4 regions of the Exiguobacterium sp. PvP048 genome follow, and region 4 is predicted to be linked to each of the others. Evidence: riboswitches for the same ligand, from Rfam matches in the RefSeq annotation. Region 4 holds a riboswitch; each other region holds the start of a gene.
What was found. A riboswitch is a leader RNA that binds a small molecule or an ion and turns the genes downstream of it on or off. The one in region 4 is predicted to bind thiamine pyrophosphate.
Positions count from the first base shown of each region.

Region 1: linked by a shared signal. The riboswitch ahead of tenI (thiazole tautomerase TenI) and the one ahead of thiD (bifunctional hydroxymethylpyrimidine kinase/phosphomethylpyrimidine kinase) in region 4 are both predicted to bind thiamine pyrophosphate.
Region 2: linked by a shared signal. The riboswitch ahead of ABIC15_RS08660 (ECF transporter S component) and the one ahead of thiD (bifunctional hydroxymethylpyrimidine kinase/phosphomethylpyrimidine kinase) in region 4 are both predicted to bind thiamine pyrophosphate.
Region 3: linked by a shared signal. The riboswitch ahead of thiT (energy-coupled thiamine transporter ThiT) and the one ahead of thiD (bifunctional hydroxymethylpyrimidine kinase/phosphomethylpyrimidine kinase) in region 4 are both predicted to bind thiamine pyrophosphate.

Region 1 covers NZ_JBEPSU010000002.1:505,087-509,915, reverse strand. Annotated here, with positions in the region: gene ABIC15_RS07050 (thiazole biosynthesis adenylyltransferase ThiF) at 1-654, opposite strand, end outside; gene ABIC15_RS07045 (thiazole synthase) at 651-1,418, opposite strand; gene thiS (sulfur carrier protein ThiS) at 1,422-1,625, opposite strand; gene ABIC15_RS07035 (NAD(P)/FAD-dependent oxidoreductase) at 1,622-2,614, opposite strand; gene tenI (thiazole tautomerase TenI) at 2,611-3,207, opposite strand; TPP riboswitch at 3,298-3,400, opposite strand; gene nagZ (beta-N-acetylhexosaminidase) at 3,460-4,689, opposite strand; gene ABIC15_RS07020 (OsmC family protein) at 4,695-4,829, opposite strand, start outside.
Region 2 covers NZ_JBEPSU010000003.1:161,694-166,522, forward strand. Annotated here, with positions in the region: gene ABIC15_RS08655 (ABC transporter ATP-binding protein) at 1-1,225, opposite strand, end outside; gene ABIC15_RS08660 (ECF transporter S component) at 1,225-1,800, opposite strand; TPP riboswitch at 1,906-2,004, opposite strand; gene ABIC15_RS08665 (50S ribosomal protein L25/general stress protein Ctc) at 2,096-2,767, opposite strand; gene ABIC15_RS08670 (DEAD/DEAH box helicase) at 3,118-4,829, opposite strand, start outside.
Region 3 covers NZ_JBEPSU010000001.1:176,672-181,500, forward strand. Annotated here, with positions in the region: gene ABIC15_RS00915 (DAK2 domain-containing protein) at 1-217, opposite strand, end outside; gene ABIC15_RS00920 (Asp23/Gls24 family envelope stress response protein) at 243-605, opposite strand; gene rpmB (50S ribosomal protein L28) at 889-1,077, shown strand; gene ABIC15_RS00930 (amino acid permease) at 1,219-2,622, shown strand; gene ABIC15_RS00935 (thiamine diphosphokinase) at 2,688-3,296, opposite strand; gene thiT (energy-coupled thiamine transporter ThiT) at 3,296-3,856, opposite strand; TPP riboswitch at 3,920-4,026, opposite strand; gene rpe (ribulose-phosphate 3-epimerase) at 4,050-4,706, opposite strand; gene rsgA (ribosome small subunit-dependent GTPase A) at 4,708-4,829, opposite strand, start outside.
Region 4 covers NZ_JBEPSU010000004.1:91,475-96,303, reverse strand. Annotated here, with positions in the region: gene ABIC15_RS09880 (VOC family protein) at 1-340, opposite strand, end outside; gene ABIC15_RS09875 (murein hydrolase activator EnvC family protein) at 596-2,020, shown strand; gene ABIC15_RS09870 (murein hydrolase activator EnvC family protein) at 2,229-3,515, shown strand; TPP riboswitch at 3,576-3,686, shown strand; gene thiD (bifunctional hydroxymethylpyrimidine kinase/phosphomethylpyrimidine kinase) at 3,804-4,613, shown strand; gene thiM (hydroxyethylthiazole kinase) at 4,594-4,829, shown strand, end outside.

The DNA.
Region 1 (4,829 bases), on a different contig from region 4:
CAGCAACGTCTGCCGTAAGGCGTTGTCCGCTCCCGTCAAATACTTCAAGGCTTCCGTCACTTGATGCGCCGCGACAAGCTGGACGACGGGACTGATGACGCCCGACGTCTCGCATGTCTCCTGCTGTTTCGGCAGATGTTCAAGCAGACAATGCAAACAAGGGGTCTGGCCGGGGCGAATCGTATAAGTCATGCCGTAACTGCCGACGCAGGCACCAAAAATCCAGGGAATACCGCTTTTTGCCGCCACATCATTGATCAGCATCCGGACACCGAAGTTGTCTGTCGCATCAATCATTAAATCACTGCCGCGGACCAAACGTTCAATATTTTCCGGCGTGACATCTTCGACGATCGCCGTGACGGAAACCACCGAATTGACTTTGCCGAGCCGGCGTTTGGCCGCAACCGCCTTCGGCAAATGATCCTGCACGTCCTGTTCCGTATAGAGTTGTTGCCGTTGCAGGTTGCTCCACTCGACATGATCCCGGTCAATCAACGTGACGTGTCCGACCCCTCCCCGGACAAGCTGTTCGGCATTCGCAGTCCCGAGTGCACCGGCACCGATGATGACGACGTGACGATCCGCCATTTGATCCTGCCCCTTTTGTCCGATCGGACGAAATCGGACTTGCCGGCTGTACCGATCCGTCACGGTCGGCTGATCCCGGTCATCGGACTGCTTGCCGTCGCATACCGTTTTTTCTCGATCCGTCCCGCTTCAAAACCGAGGCGCCCCGCTTCGACCGCCAGTTTCATCGCCTGTGCCATCTTAACGGGATCTCCGGCGTGGGCGACGGCTGAATTCAACAGGACAGCATCCGCTCCGAGTTCCATTGCGTAAGCCACGTCTGCCGGTGAACCGATGCCGGCGTCGACGATGACCGGGACCGTCAGTTGTTCGATGATAAAACTGAGCGCAAGCGGATTCAGAATCCCCTGACCGGAACCGATCGGTGATGCGGCCGGCATGATCGCATGACAACCGAGTTCTTCGAGCCGGCGCGCCAGCAATAAATCGTCGGAAGTATACGGTAAGACGATGAAACCGTCCTTGATCAGTTCCTCTGACGCCCGCAACGTTTCAACCGGGTCCGGCAATAACGTCTTGTCGCACCCGATCACTTCAACTTTGACCATATCGCACATCCCGGATGCGCGGGCAAGTCGGGCAAGGCGAACGGCTTCCTCCGCCGTCTTTGCACCCGCCGTGTTCGGCAACAAATCGTAGCGGTTTAAATCAAGTGCCGCGAGCGGGTCGGTCTGTCCTTTAGCAAAGACGTCGAGCCGTCGGACTGAAAACGTCAGAATGTTCGTCCCGGATGCTTCGACCGCCTGTTGTTGCGTCGTTGCATCCGGATATTTTCCCGTTCCGAGTAACAAGCGTGAAGCAAATGTTTTTCCACCGATTTCTAACATGATTCATCCTCCTCCTACAAAATGAACGATTTCAACGACATCACCGGGTTGGACGGTCGTGTCCGGATAACGGGACCGATCGATGATCTGCCGGTTCTGCTCGATGATGACGATTTTTCCGTCAATCGCCAGATGTTGCAATAAGTCGTGTAACGTCGTCGTTTCTTCGATCAATGCGTAGTCTTTTCCATTTAAACGAATGTTCACTTCGTTTTCTCCCCCTGTCGCTGGTGACTAAAAGCACCCAACATCACTTTCGGTTTTTGCCCCATGATGCAATCTGCCAGCACAGTCGCCGTCGCCGGTGCCAGTAAGATGCCATGCCGGTGATGACCGGTTGCGACGAATAATCCTTCGATGCCGTCCACCGGTCCAAGATACGGCAGACCGTCACCGGTTTGCGGTCGGACGCCGGCCCACGCTTCGACAAACACAGCTTCCGCAAGCGGCGGATAGAGCCTGATGGCTTGATTCACTAACAAACGAATACTGTCGAGACTGACGGTCGTCGATTCATCCCCGGACCGTTCCGTCGCTCCGATGATGATTCGTCCGTCTGCTTTCGGAACGAGGTACACCTGTTCATTAAACAGTGTCCGGTCGAGCCATCCGGTCATGAGGCGCACGGACAGGCATTCCCCCTTGACCGGACATGTATCGATTGTGATGCCGATCGAACGTAACACGGCTTCCGATCCACGACCACTGGCGACAATGATTTGTCTGCCTGTCCGCAGACCCCGGTTCGTCTCGGCGCCGATGATCCGCTGTTTGTCCCGAACGAGCTGCGAAACAGATGTGTCTTCTTCAATGACTCCGCCCCGTCGTTCGATCGCGCTCCGTAAAGCCTGCGTCACTAATCGGGAATCGATTTGTCCGACTTGTTCGAACGTCAAGAATTGATTTCCTCGATGCAGGCAAAACGGCTGTTCCAGATAACCGCTCCCGAGACCGGTCTCGTCCATCAATTGCCGGACCAGCTCCGGATACAACGTCCGGCTCAGCGCCGCCAGTTCGTGTAACGGTTCCGGCAGTTCTTCGTCTGTCGCAAGCATCCCTGCCGCTGCCCGTGTCGCCCCTTGTCCGGCTGTCGACTGGTCAAGTAAACGGACAGTTTGTCCGCGTTTAAGCAACTCATAGCCGAGCGTCAAACCGATCATGCCGGTCCCGATGATTAAGACATCTGGTCGTGTCATCGTTGCATCACCTCCCGGAACCGGTCAGCTGCTTTAAGCGAATTCGCTTGCCCGAGAATCCCCGACAAGACGGCAACGCCCGAACAACCGGTCGCAATGACCTCCTGAACGTTGCCCGGTTTGATGCCGCCGATCGCAATGACCGGAATCGAGACCTGCTCGACAATCTGTTTTAAGGCATGCAGTCCCCGCGGCGGTACACCGGGTTTTGATCCGGTTTCAAAAATGTGACCGTACATCACGTAATCCGCACCGGCTTGTTCTGCTGCTGCCGCTTCCGTCAGCGAATGGACCGATTGACCGATCCGCAGTTCCGGAAAACGGCTCCGGACACGATCGACCGGAATACTGCGTGTCGTCAGTTGAATCCCGATGCCGGTGACGAGAGCGACGTCAAGACGGTCATGGACGATTAATCGTTCCGCCGGCACCCCGCATTTCATTAAAAACTCAATACAGGTCACCAACTCCCGTGCGGACCAAAGCGGTTCCCGCAGATGAATCCGGTCGACACGCATCGCGAGTTCCGGTAATGTATGTTCCAGCGTTTCCCAGCCCTGTTGACCGGTTGTCAACAGATGTAACTGCGTCATCATTTCCCCCTTTCCACACGAAAAAGGACCACCCCATGAACTGATGGAGTGGTCCTACAAAAAAGGGCGACAGTCGTCGCATCCTTTATGAATGATCGGAATCCACTTCCCTCCGCTAGTACGAACTAGATCAGGTTCAAAGGGTCCGGATACTTCCGTCTCAGTCTGCTGCGAGACTCCCCTAGTGTAGATATTGATTTGTGTGGTACGCCTGTAGTTTACCACGGGTAGTCCGATTTGTTCTACCCTTGATTAATGTCGCATGTCCGCTTCGACCGCTTTGACCTGCTCGATCAAGCGTTGGTATTCGTCGACACGTTTCGTTTGCGACAAGTCATACGTTTGTTTTAAGCGTAAAACCCGGATGACCTTCTGATCGAGATCGGCTCTCGACAATTTATCTTGTTTGATCCGTGCCATGATTTCCTTGTGGACGGACGTATACGTACCCGGAGCCGAGAACATCGCCATGTCGGCACCGTTTTCAAGCGCAAGACTTGCGGCCTGGGCAAGACCGTACTGTTCCGTAATCGCTCCCATGACGAGATCATCCGTGATGATGACTCCGTCAAACTTCAGTTCATCCCGCAAGACGCCGGTCATGACCGGTTTTGACAATGAAGACGGACGGTTTTTGTCGAGGGCCGGGAACAGGATGTGCGCGACCATGACCATCTCGGCCCCCTCTTCAATCGCCCGCTTGAACGGGACCAGTTCCGTCTGTTCGAGTTCCGCTTTTGTCGCATCGACCCGCGGCAGACCGACATGGGAATCGACCGTCGTGTCACCGTGTCCCGGAAAATGTTTGACGACCGGAACGATGTCTTCTTTTTTCATTCCCTGCATCAACGGCACACCCAGCCGTGCGACCTGTTGCGGATCCGCACTGAGGGCCCGGTCGCCGATGATCGGATTCGCCGGATTACTGTTCACGTCAAGAACCGGGGCGAAGTCCATATTAAAGCCGTAAAAACGGGAAATCGAACCAAGTGTCTGTCCGACTTCCTTCATCAATGCCGGATCATTTTTTTGACCGAACGACAGACTCGGTGATAATTTGAGCTGTGCGTCCGGGACCCGACTGACGCGTCCGCCCTCTTCGTCAAAGCCGAGAAACGCTTTTGCATCAGCCGGTTGGGCTTCAGCAATCGCTGCCGTAAAGGTTTTCAGTTGATCGGTCGACGTGATGTTGCCGCCGAGTAACAGCACACCACCGAGTGCATGATCCTGCAACAGCGTTCGGTCGGCTTGTGTCAAAGCTGTTCCCGTCACACCGATATACAGCAACTGATCGACTTTTTCCGCCGTCGACATGTTCGAGACGGTTTCTTTAAGTTGTTTCTCTGCCCGCTCAGCAGCAGAAGGTCGATCCGGCTGCGGCGGCTTTGTTTTCTTCGCCGGCTTCGGTTGCGGTTCGACCGGTTGTACCGGCTCGTCAGCACAACCGGCGAGGAGGACACTTGCCAACAGAACAGGAACCATCCGTTTCAAATCGGTTCCTCGTTCCGGACGCCGTTGATCGAGTAATAGACTTCAATTTCTGCGTTCAGCGATTGTGAGACCGAGCAGTATTTGTCTTTTGATAAGGCAATCGCCCGGCGGACTTTATCGTCCGGTAAATC
Region 2 (4,829 bases), on a different contig from region 4:
GCAGCATCGTCGCGACACTTAAGCGTCTTTTTTGTCCGAGACTAAGTGCAAGCGGGGACTGACCCGCGACATCTGCCAAGCGATAATACTGTAAGGCATTGTTCAACTGACCAGGTGTCGGGGATGTACAACTGATCGTCAACTCGTCCAACACCGTCTGTTTCAGAAACTGAAACTCAGGTTGCTGGAAGACGAAGCCGACCTGCTGGTAAAACGTCCGGTCCCGCCATTTTTTCAAAGGCGTCTGAAACAGCTTGATCGTCCCACTTTGCGCCGGCAACAGTTTTGCCAGCGTCTCAAGCAGGGTGCTTTTACCGGCACCGTTGCGTCCGACGAGCATGATCCATTCTCCGGCGGACGCGGTCAGCGAAATCCGGTCGAGAATCACCCGTTTGCCATGCGTGATCGTCACATCGGTCAAATCAAACGTCGTTTCGTTTGCCACCGGACGTCTTGCGACGGGCGGGTTATTCAGAAACCGCGCTGTTGCGACCGTCAGCGGAATCGTCTCGAGTGTATAAGGATAGAGCAATGGCGACATGATACCGTGCCGGATCAGTTCCTCCCGTTTCTCTTCGAAGACTTCAAGCGGGGAACCGTCAAGCCTCAGCTGTCCTTCCCGAAAGACCAACACACGGTCAGCAAACGTCACACATTCTTCCAGTTGATGTTCGATCAACACCAGTGTCACGTTCGGATTGTGATGCAATTCTTCAATCAGCTCCATCATCAATCGGCGGCCGTGCGGATCGAGTTGCGCCGTCGGTTCATCGAGTAACAGGATGTCCGGTTCGAGTGCCAACACACAGGCCAAAGCAAGCCGTTGTTTCATCCCGCCGGACAGTCCGGCAATTTGCGTCGTCAAGGCGAGGTCGAGTCCAACCCGTTTCAACACCGTTCTGATTCGTTCTTCCATTTCATCGCGGGGAATACTCCGGTTTTCCAGACTGAAGGCGATTTCCGCCCCGACCGTCTGCATGCAAAACTGATCGTCCGGCTGTTGAAACAGCATGCCGACGGTTCCGTCTGCGCGCCATTCACCGGTGACTTCCGCCTCAATCGTTTCCGGCATCAGACCGGCAAGCGTATGCAAGAAGGTCGTTTTGCCGCTGCCGCTCGGACCAATCAATAAGGTCGTCTCTCCTTGCCGGAGCGACACGGTCAAGTCGTTTAAAACATCTCGGTCTTGATCCGGATAGCGGACGGTCAGATTCCGGCACCACATCAGGCAGCCCGCCGTTTCTGTTGTCGTCCGACGGCGTAACCGTTCAGCGTTCCCGTCTTGACGAGTGAGTCGACGATGATTTTCGCGAGCAATCCGCCAAGTAATGCCCCACTGACCAGTTGCAGGGAAAACGTCAATAGCAGTGTCGTCGTCGTATAGTAGGCGAACCCATTGACGACCAGACTATAGACCATACTTCCGACAGCCGCAAACATGCCCGACAGCATCAAGGTGAAGGTGTTGAAGGTCCGGTAGCCGACTAACAGAAAAGCAACCTCAGCGCCAATGCCTTGCGCAAGTCCAATCAATAAAGCCGATAAACCGAAGTGACTGCCGGTAAACAGTTCGACCGCGGCTGCGACGACTTCGGCAATCAAAGCCGCACCTGGTTTTTGAACGATGTAGGCGACGAGGGGACTGGCAATGACCCAGATGCCGAACATCCAGTTTGAGCCGACCGGTCCGAAGATGGCAGAGATTGGCAACCATAACGTCGACCAGCCTAAGTAGAGAACGCCGCACGCAACCGCTAGCATCATCATGACGATAATTTCTTTCATTTTCCAACTGTTCATAATCAGTTCTCCTTTAGATGTACATCCGCAAGGAAAGCACAAAAAGACCGCCCTCTAGAAAAGAGAGCGGTCGCGTCAACTGTCCGGGGACAGAAAAAGGGCACGAATGGGTCCGCTCCACTTTCCTACGCTAGTATGAACTAGATCAGGTTCAAAGGGTCCGAAGTGAATCGTCTCAGCCAAATGGCTCCCCTAGTGGATGTATAATGTGGTGTACAGCTTTCACTGTACGTCTGACGCTCCGACTTGTCAATCCCCATTAAAAAACCCCTCCGCGAGGGGAGGGGAGAAATGATTATTCTTTGTCTTCTTTGTTTTCTTCAGCTTGCTCTTCAGATGTTTCTTCTGAATCATCTGTTGATGCATCTGCATCCGCTGCTTGTGCTTCAGCTTCTTCGATTTCTTCAAGTTCAGCTTCAAGTGTCGATTCAACGACTGCTGCAACTTGGATGTCACCTTCTGTGACGACACGGAAATCTTTTTCTTCCGGAAGATCAGCAACTGTGATTGAATCACCGATTGCAAGATCCGTTACATCGACTTCGATGCGTTCCGGTAATTTATCTGGTGTTGCGGCAACTGTTACTTTAAAGAGTGTTTGTGAAAGGAATCCGCCAAGTTTTGCACCGGCTGCTTCGCCGACGAGGACGATATCCGTCTCAACTTCTGTTTCTTCATCCATTTTAACCGCGATGAATTCAACGTGTTTAATCGTTGGTGTAAAGATATCCATATCGAGCTTGTTAATCAAAGTGTTGACCTTTTTACCGCCGATTTGAAGAGCAACCAAGACGTTTTCGCCGTGATCACGAATGACTTTGACCAATTCTTTTTCGTCGAATGAAATCGGTGTGCTTTCCACTTTGTAGCCATACACGACACCAAGAGCTTTTCCTTCATGACGTAATTGCTTTCTAAGTGAGCGTGGGCGTACTTCGCGTTCTTCTACTTTTAATGTTACTGACATGTTCATTTCCCCCTTGAATTTGGTATAGCCCTCAAAAGGTAATGAATGTAGGAGTGGAACAATAGGTTCCAACAGAAATTCATGCGCTAAATGCTAGTTCAACTGGATTTCATTCAGAAATGAAAAACGAAGTGAGTAAGTAGCATTTCTCTCCCAGGTCATTACGCTGATATTGAGAAACAATAATTGAAAAGCGACCGTGTTGTACGGTGCTAATGTAGATATACCCCTGTCTTTCAAAACTTAAAACCTTTTTTTCTGAATTTGATTGTCGAAAGACCTTCAAACCTCTTGATAGACAACGGATTGAAGGTCCTTCATTTTTTTAAGATTTCCTTTGATTTGTGTGGTTAATCACCTGCTGAATCGATAAAAGCGGGAGAATCGAGCAGACGGACGAGTTCACGAATCGTTAAAATATCCGGCTTCTGATCCGATAAGACGGCATCAATCATCGTCGCTTTGCGATCTTGTAATTCCGCCATCTTTTCCTCGATCGTTCCGGTCATCAACAGCTTGATCACTTCGACCGGTGACTGCTGTCCCAATCGATGAGCCCGGTCAGCCGCTTGTTGCTCGACGGCCGGATTCCACCAACTGTCGTACAAAATGACGGTATCTGCCGTCGCCAGATTCAGACCGGTCCCGCCGGCCTTCAAGGAAATCAGGAAGAGATCAACTTCACCGGCATTAAACCTTTCACACAGTGCGACCCGGTCCTCAACCGGTGTCTCACCCGTCAGCAGAAAGTGGGCACTTTGTCGTGCTGCCAGTCGTTCCCGAATCCGGGCCAGCATCTTCGTATACTGGGAAAAAATCAGCAGACGGTGTCCGGCGGCTAATTTTTCTTCAATTAACGTCAGCAGACGTTCGAGTTTTGTGGATTCGCCTGTATAATCTTCGACAAACAGCGCCGGATCACAGCAAATCTGCCGTAAGCGGGTCAAACCGGCCAGCAACTTAATCCGGTCCTCACGTTTCGTTTCATCCAAATGACGCAATGTTTCCAGTTGCAGTTTAGATAAGTAGGAGGCGTAAAGCTTTTTCTGTGTCGGGCCAAGGTCTGTATAGTGATGGACAATCTGCTTCTTCGGTAAATCCTGCAACACCTCATCTTTGGTCCGCCGCATCAGAAACGGACGGATGAATCGTTTGATCTCGTCATGCGACCACGTTTGAAACGTCTGTAAGTCCGGCAGCAAGGAAGGGGAGATGACTCGGAAAATCGACCAGAGATCATCGGTCCGGTTTTCAAGCGGCGTTCCGGTCAAGGCAAACCGACGTTTCGCCCGAATCCGGCGCAAGCGGACAGCGGTTTGTGACGCCGGATTCTTCAGATGTTGTGCCTCATCAAAAATTACGACGTCGTATTCGACGGCCTGGTGTGCCTCCATGTCGGCTCGTAACGACGGGTAGGAAATCAAAAAAATCCCGTCCGCTGGTACTGTCTCGATTTGGTCCAAGCGGTGCTTTCGCGCTCCGGTCAACAGATGGACCATTCTCGTCGGGGCAAATCGCGTGAGTTCCGCCTGCCAGTTATGGAGCAGGGAGGCCGGGGCGACAATTAAGACCCGTCCCGGCGGCAGCGTCTCAAGATACCCAATCGCCTGAATCGTTTTCCCGAGTCCCATCTCATCCGCTAAAATCCCGTGCCCGTCGTGTCCGGCGAGATTCGCCATGAACTGGATCCCTGCCCGCTGATATGGATACAAGTGGCGGTCGAGTACTTCCGGGAAGTTCAGGTAGACTCCTGTTCCATTTTTCAGCTCGAGCCATCGTTCTGTTAATTGTTTATGGACATGCAAGAAGGAGGCGCCGACCAGATGTTTGAGGTTCGGCAGAGCCGGCGCGCGCAACACCGCTTCAAGTTGGTCCTGCTCTGCTGCTTCGAGTTGTCGAAAGACGCGTTGCAACTGTTCAAACGCCCGGTTCTCAAACGAGACAAACTGACCGTTCTTTAACCGGTGATACGTTTTCCGGGTGACAAGCGACTGCAAGACCTGTTTCAGTTCGACTTCCGGAATCCCGTCCATGGAAAAGCGGAAGGTTAACCAATCCAGGC
Region 3 (4,829 bases), on a different contig from region 4:
CAAAGACCGTGGCAACTTCTGAGACCGAGTCTGTTGTTGTTTTGGCTGCTTCTTTTGAACCCGACGTCATCGTCAAATTCATGTTTGTTCCCGTGTCACCATCTGGGACCGGGAAAACGTTCAGCGAATCGACAAAATCCGCATTTTGATAGAGATTCGCTGCGCCATTCTGAATCATCTTGACCAGTTGCGCTCCTGTTAAACGATCTACACTCACTAAAGTTTCCTCCTCTATTCCCGCCTTAGACATTCGTCAAGCGGACTCCTTGGACAAAAATATTTACAGATGTCACTTCTAAACCAAGTGCCTGGCTGAGTGAATATTTCACACGGCTCTGGACGTTGTTTGCGACTTCTGAGATTTTCGTACCGTAACTAACAATGATATGCATATCGATGTGAACTTGTTCCGATACCTGACGTACGATGACACCGCGTGCAAAGTTTTCGCGTTTCAGCAGTTCAGCCAGCCCGTCTTTGATTTGTGACTGGGACGCCATACCAACGACACCAAAACATTCCATCGCCGCTCCGCCTGCAAGTTGCGCAACGACATCGTTGTCTACATCAATTTTTCCATAGGTCGTTTTCATCTCGATCGCCACCTGAGTAGCCCCCTTTGTTAATTGTGTTCTTCCCATAATTCTACTATAAGGACCTACTATTGAAAAGTCGCCGTACTGACTATACAATGAATATGTGAAAAATAGTAGCGGTCAAATGAACTTTTACCATCATCCTCATTCATTATTTTAAATTTTGAGGTTGTCTGTCAAGTTTTTTTCTTGTCAGCTACTTTTTTTATGTTGCAACCGTCTTAACAGCATGATAAGATAGCAAAGTGTCTATTAGGACGAACGCAAAACAACATAAAAGGAGGCGGAACACATGGCACGTAAATGCTACGTTACTGGGAAATCGCCGAAGTCGGGAAACAACCGTTCACACGCATTGAACAAAACGAAACGCACTTGGGGAATCAACGTACAAAAAGTACGTATTCTCGTTGACGGTAAACCTAAAAAGGTTTGGGTTTCAGCTCGAGCGCTCAAATCAGGTAAAGTCGAACGCGTATAAGGCGCAGTAACCGGATGGGAATCTTCCCTTCCGGTTCTTTTTTTGTCCTTTTTTTATTTTTCTTATAAACTAATTGTCCGAATAATTGAAAACGCTTACAATAAGTGAGCAGTTATTTTTTTCAAGGGGGAAGGGTCAGACATGCAGTTAAAAAGAGAAATGACAAGCCGGCATCTCTTCATGATTTCACTCGGAGGGATTATCGGTACGGGACTGTTCCTCGGTTCCGGATTAACGATTTCGCAAGCAGGACCGCTCGGGGCGGTCCTCATTTACATCGTGGGTGGGACCATTATGTATCTGACAATGTTATGTTTAGGAGAGATGGCTGTCCATATGCCGGTTTCCGGATCATTTCAAACGTATACGACACGTTTCATCGGACCGGGTATCGGATTTGCCGTCGGCTGGATTTACTGGCTCGGATGGGCCGTGACGGTGGCACTTGAAATCACGGCAGCCGGAAGTCTGATGGATCGGTGGTTTCCGAACACCCCTATCGTCATCTGGTGTGCCATCTTCACCGTCATTTTATTCGGACTTAACGCCGTATCTGCCAAAGCCTTTGGGGAGGCTGAATTCTGGTTCTCGAGCCTGAAAGTCCTGGCCATTCTATTTTTCATCGCGCTCGGGGGAGCGGCTTGGTTTGGCTGGATTGATATGACGGCAGCACGCCCGGAAAGTTTATTCGCCAACTTTACTTCAAACGGATTGTTCCCGAACGGTGCGCTCGGAGTCTTGACGACGATGATCGCCGTCAACTTCGCATTCCAGGGGACGGAACTGATCGGGGTTGCGGCCGGAGAGTCGAACGATCCCGAAAAATCGATTCCGAAAGCGATCCGCAATACGGTTTGGCGGACGTTCATCTTTTTTGTTCTTTCGATTACAATCGTCGGCGCCTTGATTCCTTATGAAACAGCCGGCGGTATCAGCAGTCCGTTCATCATGGTCTTTGATGCGATCGGGATTCCGTACGCGGCCGATTTGATGAACATCGTCGTTCTGACTGCCTTATTGTCGGTCGGGAACTCGGGATTATACGCTGCTACCCGGATGTTATGGTCGATGTCTCAAGAAGGCATGATTTCGAAAAAACTTGCGATCGTCAACTCGCGTGGTGTACCGATGCGGGCGTTATGTTTTACGATGCTGTTTGCGATGTTATCGCTTCTGACCGCCTTTTTCGCGGAAGATACCGTCTTCATCTGGTTGTTGTCACTAGCAGGACTCGGTGCACAAGTCGGATGGATTTCAATTTCCGCTTCGCAGATTGCGTTCCGTCGTCAATTCATCAAAAACGGGCATGCTGTCAGTGAATTAAAATTCAAGACACCGTTCTTCCCGGTCTTGCCGATCATCTCGTTTTCTCTGAATATGCTCGTATTGATCAGCTTGGCGTTTCAGGCGGATCAACGGATTGCGCTGTATATCGGTGTTCCGTTCTTCCTCTTGACATGGGGTTGTTACCATCTGTTCGTCAAAGGAAAACATATTGCAGCTCAAACCGAGCGTCAGGCAGCCAGTTCCACGTTAGAATCTTGAACTGCCTCCACCTACAGAATCCTAAAAAAGCGTGTTCGTTAGGCAATCCTAACGAACACGCTTTTTCAATGGTCCGACAAACTCCGTAATGCGATAACTTCACCTGTGTGCACCGTCACTTTTGCCGGTCCCTGATTCGTCCATTCATTGCTGACGGTCAACGATCCGCCGACCGGGACATCGTGTTGTGTCAACGGATACTTGACCCTTTGGAGCGTCAAACGCGTCGGGACGAGCGGAATGAAGGACAGATAATGATACTGGTCTGCTTTGATGTCATACTGTCCCTGTTGCAGGAAACGGATCTCTTCCCGCTTCGTCATCAAACGGACGAGCGGGAATTGCTTTAACAGATAGACATTTTGAAGCGTCATATCCAGTCGTCCGCCGGTCGCACCGAATACCAGCACTTCCGTTGCTTCATAATGTTGACTGACGTAACGTAATGCCAGTTCCAAATCGGTCTCATCCTTTTCAGCCGGATGAATGATTGCCCCTTCCGGTTTGTATCCGAGCGAATCAAAGTCACCGATGGCCAAGTCAAAAGCGAGACCTTGTTGCGCCAATACGGTGACCCCGCCGTCGACAGCAATGACAACCGGCTTCTCCTCCATAAACGGTTGTAAGGATGGAATGTCTTCCGCCGGACCGGCTGCTACAATCACGACCCGCATCAGACACCTCGTGCCGAATAACGAAGAAGCCGTGGCGCCGTCGTAAACAGGAGCCCTGCGACAATACCGCATAACAGATAGGACGGAACCATATACGTCGCGTTATAGATCAAGGAATACGGAACGACCGGACCTTCCGCATATTCAGCAAAGAAGACGATTCCGCTGATGACGTGACAGACATAACGTAAGCCCGCACCTAACAATGTCGCACCTAATACAATCGCCATCAAACGGCCGTTCTTCCCGGCTGCTGCTGCTTTTTTAACTTGACGGGCAAACAGTCCGCTCAGTCCGACGACTCCGAACGCAATCGTATAATCGAGTAACGGCTGAACGACCGTCAGAATTTGTGGAGCGAACATCAGTTGGATTGTTCCAACGAGTGCTCCCGTCACGACCCCACCGACAACGCCGTGACGAAACGCCATGACGAAAATCGGTAACATTGCCAAACTGATGGAACCTCCTTGAGGCATTTTAAACGGGATCAATAAATCGAACACCACACCAAGACTTGCAAAGATTGCAATTTCCATTAACATTTGTAGCCGTTTCATCCTTTTTTCCTCCTAAAAATAAAATCGCAGGACGGCAAAAAGACAGTACGACGAACGCCGTACTGCCTGCGTGCGCCACATCCCTACGTCCGTCTGAACGGAACAGGTTCGAAGGGTTAAAGTCCAATCACTTCTCTCAGCCGCTTGACGCGACACCCCTTGCGGTCTTCATTCAATTTTGATTCTGCTCTTATTATACGTGAGCGGCATTCCGAATACTAGTGATTGCTTCTGAATAATCCGGCGCATTATAAATCGCCGAACCTGCGACCAAAACATTTGCACCGTTTTCGATACATAATTTGGCCGTCTCTGCGTTGACTCCGCCATCGATTTCAATCTCAAACGATAGATCATATTCCGCTTTCAGCGCAGCCAGTTGACTTAATTTCTTCATGACACCCGGAATAAAGGCTTGACCACCGAAACCTGGATTGACCGTCATCAACAACACCATATCGACTTCTTCCAGCACGTGTTCAATCATCGAAAGTGGTGTATGCGGATTGAGCACGACGCCCGCTTTCGCACCGGCTGCTTTGATCTGTTGCAGGACACGGTGGACGTGATTCGTTGCCTCGACGTGGAATGTCACGATATCAGCCCCTGCTTCAACGAATGCTTCGACAAAGTTTTCCGGACGGTCAATCATTAAATGCACATCCAAAATCATGTCTGTTTTTTGACGTAAACTGCTTAAGACAGGAAGTCCGAATGAGATATTCGGAACAAATTGACCGTCCATGACATCAAAATGAATGTAGTCGGCACCTGCCGCTTCTACTGCTTTGACATCCCGCTCTAAATTTGCAAAATCCGCTGATAAGATTGATGGGGCGATTTTAATCATGTTAATACCTCCGTGTCCGATTCTTGATTTCCTCTACAAACATACCATAATTCGTATACCGCGAACTCATGATTTCATGTGCCTCGACAGCCTGCTTAACGGCACAACCGGGCTCATTCAGAT
Region 4 (4,829 bases):
ATCGTCGGCCGAGCGGAGTTTGACGGTAGGTGTCCTCTAAAAATGTAATTCCCCGTTGTTTTGCTTCCAAAATGGCTTGGTCCAAATCATCAACACGATAGGCAATATGATGAACGCCTTTTCCCCGTTGTTTTAAAAAGCGGGCAATCGGACTTTCCGGACTTGTAGGAGTCAACAATTCAATATGCGCATCTTCAAATTCAATGACAGCAATATTAGACGCAACCCCCGGTGTCGGATTGCTGTACTCACGAATTAACGTTCCTCCTAAAACGGTCGTATAAAACGTAATCGCTTCCTGCATATCCCGAACAGCGATGCCGGTATGATCTAAATACATAACAGTTCCTCCTTTACTTCGATAGTCATAGTGTGTCAAACTCTTTTCCAACACGCAATGAAGAAGATCCGGTTGGGGTGTCTGGATAGGAGCGAAAAGAGAACTTATCCAAAATGACATCTCACTGAAATATAATACAAGGAAAATGAATGCTATAATCAAAAACGTTCTTATAATTTTTAAAAAGTATTACTAAATTTAAATATCATCATTCGATTACTTATATAAACTACACAGAAAAAGAGGGAATACTACATGAAAAAAACGTTCGCGTCGCTCATCGTTTCGGCACTTATTCTTTCATCGACTCCTCACTTCGTAGCAGCAGATGACTTAAGTGAACAAAAAGCTAAAAACGAACAGAAGCAACAAGAAAATGCCAAAACACAAAAAAACTTAGAATCGTCCGTTAATCAAGAAGGACAAAAAATTTCCAAGACTCAGCAAGAAGTTAACCGCTTGGACGAAGCATTAAACGAAAAAATGTTTGCAGTTGAAACAAAAGACCGTCAGATCAAAGCAACTGAAGCAGAAATCGTTGAACTTGGAAAGCAGATCGAAAAGTACAAAGCGAAATTAAAACGCCAAGAAAAACTGCTTGGTGACCGTCTTCGTGTCATGCAAGAAAATGATGGGAACTCCATTAAATGGGAAGAAGTCATTTTTGGATCAAAAGATGTCGGGGATCTGGTCAGCCGCGTTTTAGCGGGGAAATCCATCTCACAACAAGATGATAAAATGATTACCGATTATCAAAACACACAAAAAAAATTAGCAGCTGCTCAACAAGAATTAAAAGATAAAAAAGCAAAACTTGTGACGGAGAAACAAGAGTTGAAACGTCAACAAGCGGAACTTGAGCAACAGCTCAAAGAACGTAACAAACGCTTAAAAGAACTCCGGAAACAGAAAAAGAAATTTGAAACTCAGTTGATGGATGCAAAAGAAGTACAACAAATTTTGATCGCGCAAGAGCAAGCAATTGCAGCTGAAAAAGCAGCTCGCGAACGTGAAGCACGAATCGAAAAAGAGCGTCAAGCGCAAGCGGCACGTGAAGCAAAAGCACGTGCAGAAGCACAGGCAGCACAAGCAGCAGCTGAACAACAGGCGGCAGAAGCAGCCGCTGCTAAAGCAGCAGCCAAAGCGGAACAAAAATCGTCAACACCTGCTACGTCGACGAAACAATCTACGCCATCTGTGACTGTGCCGAAAGCAGCACCGGCACCAACACCGGAACCGGCAGCACCAACACCTGCTCCATCATCTTCTTCTATGTTTATTCATCCGACAAGTGGATCAATCACACAAGGATATGGTTCAGCAAGCGGTTCGAACGGTTATTCTTTCCACAATGGAATTGATTTCGGAGCGCCGGTCGGTACGCCGATTGTTGCAGCAGCAACAGGAACGGTTATCACTGCATCAAGTGGTGGTCCGTACGGTAATCATGTCATGATCGCACACCAATTAAATGGAAAAACATATACAACGGTTTACGCGCATATGAGTTCATTAAATGCACATGCTGGACAACGTGTCAGTCAAGGACAACAAATCGGTGCCCTTGGCAGCACAGGGAATTCAACAGGCCCGCACTTACACTTTGAAATTCATGTAGGTGGTTACAGCTACAGTGCTTCAGGACCGGCGAATTCTGTAAATCCAATGTCGATGTTATAATTACGGAAAAAGCGATTGCTATGGCAATCGCTTTTTTTGTGTGTCTTGATCAAAATGAAAAATGTTATATTACAAAAAAACGCTTTCACTTGAAACATAAATGAAATTTTACTGAAACTATTACGATGCTATAATCAATCTCAGACATAAATACTTTGAATTAACTACTTTTCAAATAAGAAATCATACATAAGTGAGGAAATGAGACATGTTAAAAAAATTGTTGTCAACGGTATTGTTAGGAGTGTTGCTCGTATCAACTGCGCCGACTTCTGGTCATGCTGCAACGATTAAAGAAAAGAAATCTCAAAATGCGACAGAACAGCGTCGATTGGAAAAAGCCATTAAAAATCAAGAAGCCAAAATATCGGCGGAACAACGCGAAATCAATAAAATTGATGTAGCGATTAATGAAAATATTTTCCGGATTTCCGAAAAAAATAAGCAGATTAAACAACTAAACCTTCAGATTGAAGATCTGGAAGCGGAAATCGTCCGCTATGAAATCATGCTCACACGTCAAGAAGAGTTGCTCGGAGACCGGTTACGTGTACTTCAAGAAAACGACGGTAATTCGATCAAATGGGAAGAAGTCATTTTTGGTTCGAAAGACCTGGGGGATTTATTCAGCCGTGTCATGGCCGGTAAAAAAATCGCCGAACAAGATGATAAAATGATTTCTGCTTATTTGGAAACACAGGAAAAGCTGGCGGAAATGAAAAAGAACCTCATCACTAAAAAAGAAGAGCGTGTTCAAGAAAAAAAATCATTGCTCATTCAAAAGAAACAATTAAAACAACAGATGAAAGAACGGAGCGCAACCCTGAAAAAATTACGTAAAGGGAAGACGAAGTTTACGACAAAACTGTTGAGTGCCAAAGAATTACAGGCGACTTTAGAAGCTCAAGAAAGAGCGATTGCGGCAGCAAAAGCAGCAGCGAAAGCCGCCGCAGAAAAAGCGGCGGCCGAAAAGGCAGCAGCGGAAAAAGCAGCAAAAGCAGCAAAAGAAGCAGCAAAATCAAAGCATGAATCAAGTGAATCAACGGTTGTTCCGACTCCTGTCAGCAGTGGACCGACCGGATCGGCGAAGTTTGTTCGTCCGGCTTCGGGTGGTGTCTCACAAGGATTCGGACCGGCCAGTGGAGCGAACGGTTATACTTTCCATAACGGTGTCGATTTCAGCGGACCTGTCGGATCGCCAATTCGTGCGGCGGCTTCCGGAACAGTCATTACGGCCGGAAGCGGCGGACCTTACGGGAATCACGTCATGATTTCCCATTTCCTTGACGGTCAAGTGTATACAACGGTGTACGGTCATATGAATTCGTTATCGGTTTCAGCAGGTCAAACGGTCACTCAAGGTCAAACGCTTGGTACTCTTGGGAGTACGGGTAATTCGACAGGACCGCATTTGCACTTTGAACTGCATATTGGTGGATATCAATATAGCGCGTCAGGACCTGCTAACACGGTTAACCCACTTGGATACTTGTAAAAACGAGCTTCGGCTCGTTTTTTTGATGGTGCTGTGATACAGTGAAAAAGAATTTAAATTACGAGCAACTAGGGGAGCTGGAGGAGTCCGGCTGAGAGGAAAACCACTCTGTTTTCGACCCTGTCACCTGAACTGGATAATACCAGCGTAGGAAAGTTGAGATCGAAGACATGAGTACTTTAGCCGGTCAACCTGGTTATTCATGGCGTCGTCTGCTTTTTTACAGCGGACGGCGCTTTTTGTTGTCCGTTTTCTCCTTATTTGCTCACAGGAAAGTGAGGAATTGGAATGAAACACGTATTGACAATCGCCGGATCCGACTCCGGAGGCGGAGCGGGAATTCAGGCAGATTTAAAAACATTTTCAGCACTCGGCGTATATGGAATGAGTGTCATCACGGCGATCACGGCACAAAATACACTGGGTGTTCAAGCGGTTGAAGACGTCTCTCCCGAGCTTGTGGAAGCGCAGTTAACCTCGATTTTTTCAGATATCCGTGTCGATGCCGTCAAGATCGGAATGGTTTCTAATCAGGATACGATTCAAGTGATTGCCCGACAACTGGAAAAGTATTCTCTGCCGATTGTTCTTGACCCCGTCATGGTCGCAAAAGGCGGCCATGCTTTGTTACAACCGAATGCGGAACAGGCATTACTTGAACAGCTGTTACCACTTGCGACTCTTGTGACACCGAATATTCCTGAAATCGAGCGGATGATCGGCGGAACGGTCCACTCACTTGCGGATATGAAGCAAGCAGCGGTAAAGCTGACTGAACGTCGGGCAGGAGCTGTGTTGCTCAAGGGCGGGCATTTGGAAGGACAAGACGCCACTGATCTTTTATATACGGACGAACGATATGTCGTCTTTGAACAAGAACGGATAGCGTCCCGCCATACGCATGGGACAGGCTGTACGTTGTCCGCTGCCATCGCCGGCAATCTGGCTCTTGGTCATTCACTGGAAGACAGCATCCGTTATGCGAAACGTTATGTGACCGAAGCGATTCGTCACGGTTTTGCTCTTGGACACGGAATTGGACCGACACATCATTTTCATGAACTTTGGAGGGATACACATGTTACGACGCATCCATGATAAAAAACCGTTGATTCATCATTTAACGAATACTGTCACGATCAATGATTGTGCCAATATGACACTTGCGCTTGGGGGATCTCCTGTCATGGCAGAGGACCTGCTCGAAGTCGAAGAGATGGTTGGTCTTGCAGACGCCGTCGTGATTAATACAGGAACCATCAATCCGGACATGCGCAAAGCACAGCTTTTAGCAGGAAAAACAGCTAACCGACT